One region of the Leclercia adecarboxylata genome, then DNA from elsewhere that is predicted to be linked to it. Evidence: predicted binding sites of a transcription regulator. Region 1 holds the regulator's gene; the other holds the start of a gene.
What was found. Region 1 encodes sigma-54, which starts transcription at its own class of promoters, with help from an activator protein. Its sites were predicted from a motif close to GTTGGCACANNTTTCGCTNT; they were not measured.
Positions count from the first base shown of each region.

Region 2: the regulator sigma-54 is predicted to act here: its motif matches at 2,574-2,593, upstream of glnA (glutamate--ammonia ligase).

Region 1 is NZ_CP040889.1:1,523,107-1,527,320, forward strand. It holds gene lptA (lipopolysaccharide ABC transporter substrate-binding protein LptA) at 1-193, shown strand, start outside; gene lptB (LPS export ABC transporter ATP-binding protein) at 200-925, shown strand; gene rpoN (RNA polymerase factor sigma-54) at 973-2,406, shown strand; gene hpf (ribosome hibernation promoting factor) at 2,429-2,716, shown strand; gene ptsN (PTS IIA-like nitrogen regulatory protein PtsN) at 2,799-3,290, shown strand; gene rapZ (RNase adapter RapZ) at 3,336-4,190, shown strand; gene npr (PTS phosphocarrier protein NPr) at 4,187-4,214, shown strand, end outside.
Region 2 is NZ_CP040889.1:2,000,329-2,004,542, forward strand. It holds gene yihX (glucose-1-phosphatase) at 1-347, opposite strand, end outside; gene typA (ribosome-dependent GTPase TypA) at 478-2,301, opposite strand; gene glnA (glutamate--ammonia ligase) at 2,690-4,099, shown strand.

The DNA of each region.
Region 1 (4,214 bases):
GATTCTTACCGGTAATGCGTACCTGGAGCAGCTCGACAGCAACATCACGGGCGACAAGATCACTTACCTGGTTAAAGAACAAAAAATGCAGGCCTTCAGTGAAAAAGGCAAACGCGTGACTACCGTACTGGTTCCATCGCAGCTGCAGGACAAAAACAGCACTCAGGCCCCGGCACAGAAAAAGAGTAACTAATTCGTTATGGCAACATTAACTGCAAAGAATCTCGCCAAAGCCTATAAGGGCCGCCGCGTAGTGGAAGATGTCAGTTTGACCGTTAACTCCGGCGAGATTGTCGGCCTGTTGGGTCCTAACGGTGCGGGTAAAACCACCACGTTTTACATGGTTGTGGGCATTGTGCCGCGCGATGCGGGTAACATCATCATTGATGATGAAGATATCAGCCTGCTGCCCCTGCACGCGCGTGCGCGTCGCGGCATCGGCTATCTGCCGCAGGAAGCCTCGATTTTTCGCCGTCTGAGCGTTTACGACAACCTGATGGCCGTACTGCAGATCCGCGATGATTTGACCTCTGAGCAGCGTCAGGATCGCGCCAACGAGCTGATGGAAGAGTTCCATATTGAGCACCTGCGCGACAGCCTGGGTCAGGCGCTTTCCGGTGGTGAACGCCGCCGTGTGGAAATTGCCCGCGCGCTGGCAGCCAATCCGAAATTTATTCTGCTCGATGAACCTTTTGCCGGTGTAGACCCGATTTCGGTTATTGATATCAAACGTATTATTGAGCATCTGCGGGACAGTGGTCTTGGCGTTCTTATCACCGACCACAACGTGCGCGAAACGCTGGCGGTGTGTGAGCGTGCTTATATCGTCAGCCAGGGCCATCTTATCGCCCACGGTACCCCGCAGCAGATCCTCGAAGACGATCATGTTAAGCGCGTGTACCTTGGGGAAGACTTCAGACTCTGATAGGGTAGAAGCTAAGTCTCGCGTAAACGGAGAAAAATGCTCTGAACATGAAGCAAGGTTTGCAATTAAGGCTCAGCCAACAGCTGGCCATGACGCCGCAGTTACAACAGGCCATTCGTCTGTTGCAGCTGTCGACGCTGGAACTTCAGCAGGAGCTCCAGCAAGCGCTGGACAGTAACCCCCTCCTCGAGCAAACCGATCTTCACGACGAGGTAGAAACTCAGCAAACCCAGGATAACGAAACCCTCGACACGGTTGATGCGTTAGAGCAGAAAGAGATGCCTGACGAACTCCCGCTCGATGCCAGCTGGGATGAGATCTACACCGCCGGAACCCCATCCGGCACGCGGGCAGACTATCAGGATGACGAGTTACCGGTGTATCAGGGTGAAACCACCCAGTCGCTGCAGGATTACCTGATGTGGCAGGTGGAGCTGACGCCGTTTTCCGATACCGATCGTGCCATCGCCACCTCCATTGTGGATGCCGTCGATGAGACCGGCTATTTGACCGTGTCGCTGGACGATATCCTGGAGAGCATCGGCGACGATGATATTGAGATTGAAGAGGTCGAAGCGGTTCTGAAACGCGTGCAGCGTTTTGACCCGATCGGCGTCGCCGCGCGCGATTTGCGCGATTGTCTGCTGATTCAGCTTTCGCAGTTTGTGAAAGAGACCCCGTGGCTGGAAGAGGCCCGGCTTATCATCAGCGAACATCTGGATCTGCTGGCCAACCACGACTTCCGTTCACTGATGCGTGTGACGCGACTGAAAGAAGAGGTGCTGAAAGAAGCGGTCAATCTGATTCAGTCGCTGGATCCGCGCCCGGGGCAGTCCATCCAGACCAGCGAGCCCGAGTATGTCATTCCTGATGTGCTGGTGCGTAAGCATAACGGTCTGTGGACCGTGGAGCTGAATTCCGACAGCATCCCCCGCCTGCAAATTAATCAGCAGTACGCCTCAATGTGCACCAGCTCCCGCAACGACTCGGATAACCAGTTTATCCGCAGCAATCTGCAGGAGGCACGCTGGCTGATCAAAAGCCTGGAGAGCCGCAATGATACCCTGCTGCGCGTCAGCCGCTGCATCGTCGAGCAGCAGCAGGCGTTTTTTGAGCAGGGTGAAGAGTTTATGAAGCCGATGGTGCTGGCCGATATTGCCCAGGCCGTCGAGATGCACGAATCGACAATTTCACGCGTGACGACGCAGAAGTATCTTCACAGCCCGCGCGGTATTTTTGAGCTTAAGTATTTTTTCTCCAGCCATGTCAACACCGAAGGCGGCGGCGAAGCCTCGTCGACGGCGATCCGGGCGCTGGTGAAAAAGTTAATCGCCGCGGAAAACCCCGCGAAACCACTGAGTGACAGTAAGTTGACCACCATGCTGTCCGAACAAGGTATCATGGTGGCACGCCGCACTGTTGCGAAGTATCGAGAGTCTTTATCCATTCCGCCGTCAAACCAGCGTAAACAACTGGTCTGACACAACCGATAAGGAAGACACTATGCAGCTCAACATCACTGGACATAACGTCGAGATCACTGAGGCCCTGCGCGATTTTGTGAATACTAAATTCGCCAAGCTCGAGCAGTATTTTGAGAGGATCAACCAGGTCTACGTTGTGTTAAAAGTGGAAAAAGTGACTCATATCTCGGATGCTACCCTGCACGTCAACGGGGGCGAAATCCATGCCAGTGCGGAAGGGCAGGACATGTACGCGGCTATCGACGGCTTGATCGACAAGCTGGCACGACAGCTAAACAAACATAAAGATAAACTGAAACAACACTAATTGTCCGGGCAGTTAACGGGTGCAGGTCGGCCTGTTGTGAAACACAACGGGCCCTTTGTACAGTTAGCGCTTAGGTGAAATTATGATGAATAACGATTCCACTCTACAACTGAGCAGTGTCCTTAATCAGGAATGTACCCGCAGTGCCGTTCACTGCCAGAGCAAAAAACGTGCGCTGGAGATCATCAGTGAACTGGCCGCAAAACAGCTGAGCCTGCCGCCACAAGTGGTCTTTGAAGCGATCCTGACCCGTGAGAAAATGGGCAGTACCGGCATCGGCAACGGCATCGCCATTCCCCATGGCAAACTGGAAGAGGATACTCTGCGTGCTGTAGGGGTGTTTGTTCAACTGGAAACACCTATCGCCTTTGATGCCATTGATAACCAGCCTGTCGATCTGCTGTTTGCCCTGCTGGTGCCAGCCGATCAGACTAAAACGCATCTGCATACGCTTTCGCTGGTGGCCAAACGTCTGGCGGATAAAACCATCTGTCGCCGTTTGCGTGCGGCGCAGAGCGACGAAGAGCTCTATCAAATTATTACGGAAACGGAAGGCAATCAGGATGATGCGTAATCGGGTGATGGCTTTGACATCTGTAGTCCTGAGGAGAAACGGTACATGGTGCTGATGATCGTCAGCGGGCGTTCGGGGTCCGGAAAATCGGTCGCCCTGCGCGCGCTGGAAGATATGGGCTTTTACTGCGTGGATAACCTGCCGGTGGTGCTGCTGCCCGACCTGGCGCGTTCGCTGGCGGATCGGCAGATTTCTGCCGCGGTCAGCATCGACGTTCGTAATATGCCTGAATCGCCGGAGATCTTTGAGCAGGCGATGAGCAGCTTGCCGGAAGCATTTTCACCTCAGCTTCTGTTCCTTGACGCCGATCGCAACACGCTGATCCGTCGCTACAGCGATACCCGCCGCCTGCATCCGCTCTCCAGCAAAAACCTGTCGCTGGAAAGCGCTATCGACCAGGAGAGCGATTTGCTGGAGCCGCTGCGCTCCCGCGCCGATCTGATCGTCGACACCTCTGAAATGTCGGTCCATGAACTGGCGGAGATGCTGCGTACCCGTCTGCTGGGCAAACGCGAACGCGAACTGACGATGGTCTTTGAATCGTTCGGCTTTAAGCACGGCATTCCAATCGATGCAGACTACGTGTTCGACGTGCGCTTCTTACCGAACCCGCACTGGGATCCGAAGCTGCGTCCGATGACCGGCCTCGATAAGCCCGTCGCCGCGTTCCTTGACAGACATACGGAAGTGCATAACTTTATCTATCAGACGCGCAGCTATCTTGAACTCTGGTTGCCAATGCTCGAGACAAACAATCGCAGCTACTTAACGGTGGCGATTGGCTGTACCGGGGGCAAACACCGTTCGGTCTATATTGCTGAGCAACTGGCTGACTATTTCCGCTCGCGCGGTAAAAACGTGCAGTCCCGTCATCGTACGCTGGAAAAACGTAAAACATGACCGTAAAGCAGACCGTTGAAATCA
Region 2 (4,214 bases), 480 kb from region 1:
AAGGTAGTGTGCAGACGATTGGTATTGGAGAGCACCACCACCCGATGCCCCTGCTCGCGCAGTTTGTGCATGATGGCAATCACGTCAGGGCGGATACCGACAAAGATAGCCTGCCAGCCGTGGGAAAATTGTTCGTAACTGAGCGAAAGCTCCATCTCCTGACAGAGCTTTTCGGCAAAGACTTCATCGGATATCTCCCCGCGCTCATGCTGATGGAAAGCCTCGCCCATGGTAAAACTTTGCTTTAGCGTGGCCAGCGGAACGCGGCTGAAATTACTCCATGCACCCAGCACACGATTGAAGTCGATATCGACGATTACGTTTCCTAAATCAAAGATATAGAGCATGTATTTCTCCTTTTCGCCGTGAAAAGTAACTGTAGCGGGAAAGAAGATGTTTGGCTATGAGGCGCGGAGCACCCCTGAAAAGAAAAAACCCCGCCAGAAGGCGGGGTTTCAGAGGACGGAGAGAAGAAAATTAATCTTCTTTCGGACCGCGCATTGCGCGTTTACGATCGTTCTCAGTCAGGTGACGTTTACGGATACGGATAGACTGTGGAGTCACTTCTACCAGTTCGTCGTCATCGATGAATTCCAGAGCCTGTTCCAGAGTCATCTTAACCGGTGGAACCAGAACCGTTGCTTCGTCAGTACCGGACGCACGCATGTTGGTCAGTTTCTTACCGGTCAGGCAGTTTACAGTCAGGTCGTTAGAACGGCTGTGAATACCGATGATCTGGCCTTCATAAACTTCTGCACCGTGACCCAGGAACAGCTTACCGCGATCCTGCAGGCTGAACAGGGCGAACGCAACCGCTTTACCCTGACCGTTGGAGATCAGAACGCCGTTGTTACGCTGGCCAACTTCGCCCGGACGAACGTCGTCGTAGTGGCTGAAGGTGGAGTACAGCAGACCAGTACCGGAAGTCATGGTCATGAACTCTGAACGGAAGCCGATCAGACCACGGCTTGGGATCACGTAGTCGAGACGTACGCGGCCTTTGCCATCTGGATTCATGTTTTTCAGGTCGCCTTTACGCTCACCCAGTGCCTGCATTACAGAACCCTGGTGCTGCTCTTCGACGTCCAGCGTTACGTTTTCGAACGGCTCTTGTTTACGGCCGTCGATTTCGCGGAAGATAACTTTCGGACGGGAAACCGCCATCTCGAAACCTTCACGACGCATGTTTTCGATCAGAACTGACAGGTGCAGCTCACCACGACCGGAAACACGGAATGCGTCAGCATCCGGCGTTTCTTCAACACGCAGCGCAACGTTGTGCACCAGCTCTTTGTTCAGGCGGTCAAGGATCTGACGGGAGGTAACGAACTTACCTTCTTTACCACAGAACGGAGAGGTGTTGACGTTGAAGAACATGGATACGGTTGGTTCATCAACGGACAGGGCCGGCAGCGCTTCGACGTTCTGCGGATCGCAGATGGTGTCGGAGATGTTCAGCTCACCCAGACCGGTGATGGCGATGATGTCGCCCGCTTCAGCGATGTCGCTATCGATACGCTCCAGACCCAGGTGAGTCAGAACTTTACCGACTTTACCGTTACGGGTTTTGCCTTCGCTATCGATGATAGTAACCTGCTGGTTAGGCTTCACTTTACCGCGCTTGATACGACCAATGCCGATTACACCAACGTAGTTGTTGTAGTCGAGCTGAGAGATCTGCATCTGCAGGGTACCGTCGAGATCGACGTTTGGCGCAGGAACACGGTCAACAATCGCCTGGTACAGCGGGGTCATGTCTTCAGCCATGTCTTCGTGGTCCAGACCTGCGATACCGTTCAGCGCAGAAGCGTAAACGATCGGGAAGTCCAGCTGTTCGTCGGTGGCGTCCAGGTTTACGAACAGGTCGAAGACCTGATCAACAACCCAGTCAGGACGCGCGCCAGGGCGGTCAACTTTGTTGATAACCACGATTGGCTTCAGACCATGGGCAAATGCCTTTTTGGTTACGAAGCGCGTCTGCGGCATTGGGCCATCCATTGCGTCAACGACCAGCAGCACGGAATCGACCATGGACATTACACGTTCAACTTCACCACCGAAGTCGGCGTGCCCCGGGGTATCAACGATGTTGATACGGTAGTCATTCCATTTGATAGCGGTGTTTTTAGCGAGGATGGTAATCCCACGCTCTTTCTCCAAATCGTTGGAGTCCATCACGCGTTCTTGAGTTTCGGCACGCGCATCGAACGTACCGGATTGCTGCAGCAGCTTATCAACCAGGGTAGTTTTTCCATGGTCAACGTGCGCGATGATGGCGATATTACGCAGATTTTCGATCACAACTTTGCCTCAGGCATTTAGAAATAGCGCGTTATTGTACACGGATTAATCGCACTACAAAACAGGATCACAAACATCCCCCGCAAACAAGTATCGCAGAGATGCTTTGTGATCGCTTTCACGGAGCGGTAAAGGGGCACTTTAACGTAAATTGCACCAATATGGTGCTCAATGTTCACATTGAAGCACTATACTGGTGCAACAAAACCATCCTGGTGCAGCCCTTTTGCACTATGGTGCGCATGATAACGCCTTTTTGGGGTGTTTTAAAAGTTGGCACAGATTTCGCTTAGTAAAAATACGGCAACAAAAGGCAACATCGCCTGCCTTACACAGAATTTGAAGACCTCGTTACCACGACGACAATGACCAATCTGGAGAGTTAAGTATGTCCGCTGAACACGTTTTGACGATGCTGAACGAACATGAAGTGAAGTTTGTTGATCTGCGCTTCACCGATACCAAAGGTAAAGAACAGCACGTCACTATTCCTGCTCATCAGGTGAATGCCGAATTCTTTGAAGAAGGCAAAATGTTTGACGGCTCCTCGATTGGTGGCTGGAAAGGTATCAACGAATCCGACATGGTACTGATGCCTGACGCATCTACCGCGCTCATTGACCCGTTCTTCGAAGAGTCTACCCTTATCATCCGTTGCGACATCCTCGAGCCAGGCACCCTGCAGGGCTACGACCGCGACCCACGCTCCATCGCTAAACGCGCTGAAGAGTACCTGCGCTCCACCGGCATCGCAGACACCGTTCTGTTCGGGCCAGAGCCAGAGTTCTTCCTGTTCGACGACATCCGTTTTGGTGCGACCACGTCCGGTTCCCACGTTGCTATCGATGATATCGAAGGCGCATGGAACTCCTCCACCAAATACGAAGGCGGTAACAAAGGTCACCGTCCAGCAGTCAAAGGCGGTTACTTCCCGGTTCCACCGGTTGACTCTTCACAGGACATCCGTTCTACCATGTGTCTGATCATGGAAGAGATGGGCCTGGTTGTTGAAGCGCACCACCATGAAGTTGCAACTGCTGGCCAGAACGAAATCGCCACCCGTTTCAACACCATGACCAAAAAAGCGGACGAAATTCAGATCTACAAATACGTTGTTCACAACGTTGCGCACCGCTTCGGTAAAACCGCGACCTTCATGCCAAAACCAATGTTTGGCGACAACGGTTCCGGTATGCACTGCCACATGTCCCTGTCCAAGAACGGGACTAACCTGTTCGCTGGTGACAAGTATGCGGGTCTGTCCGAGCAGGCTCTGCACTACATTGGCGGCGTAATCAAACACGCTAAAGCGATCAACGCCCTGGCGAACCCAACCACTAACTCCTACAAGCGTCTGGTCCCAGGCTACGAAGCTCCAGTTATGCTGGCGTACTCTGCCCGTAACCGTTCTGCTTCTATCCGTATTCCAGTGGTTGCTTCCCCGAAAGCGCGTCGTATCGAAGTGCGCTTCCCGGACCCGGCTGCTAACCCATACCTGTGCTTCGCAGCGCTGCTGATGGCTGGTCTTGACGGTATCAAGAACAAGATCCACCCGGGCGAAGCAATGGACAAAAACCTGTACGACCTGCCGCCAGAAGAAGCGAAAGAGATCCCACAGGTTGCAGGTTCTCTGGAAGAAGCCCTGCTGGAGCTGGACAAAGACCGTGAGTTCCTGACTGCAGGCGGCGTGTTCACTGACGAAGCGATCGACGCTTACATCGCCCTGCGTATGGAAGAGAACGACCGCGTTCGCATGACTCCGCACCCGGTTGAGTTCGAACTGTACTACAGCGTCTAATCATTAATCCCTGTCGCGCGGCCTTTTTCCGCGCGAGATTGATAGCCGTTTTTTTGTTGCCGTGGAAACTTTTCAGCCCATCTTCGGATGGGCTTTTTTCACCGTCAACAAGCTG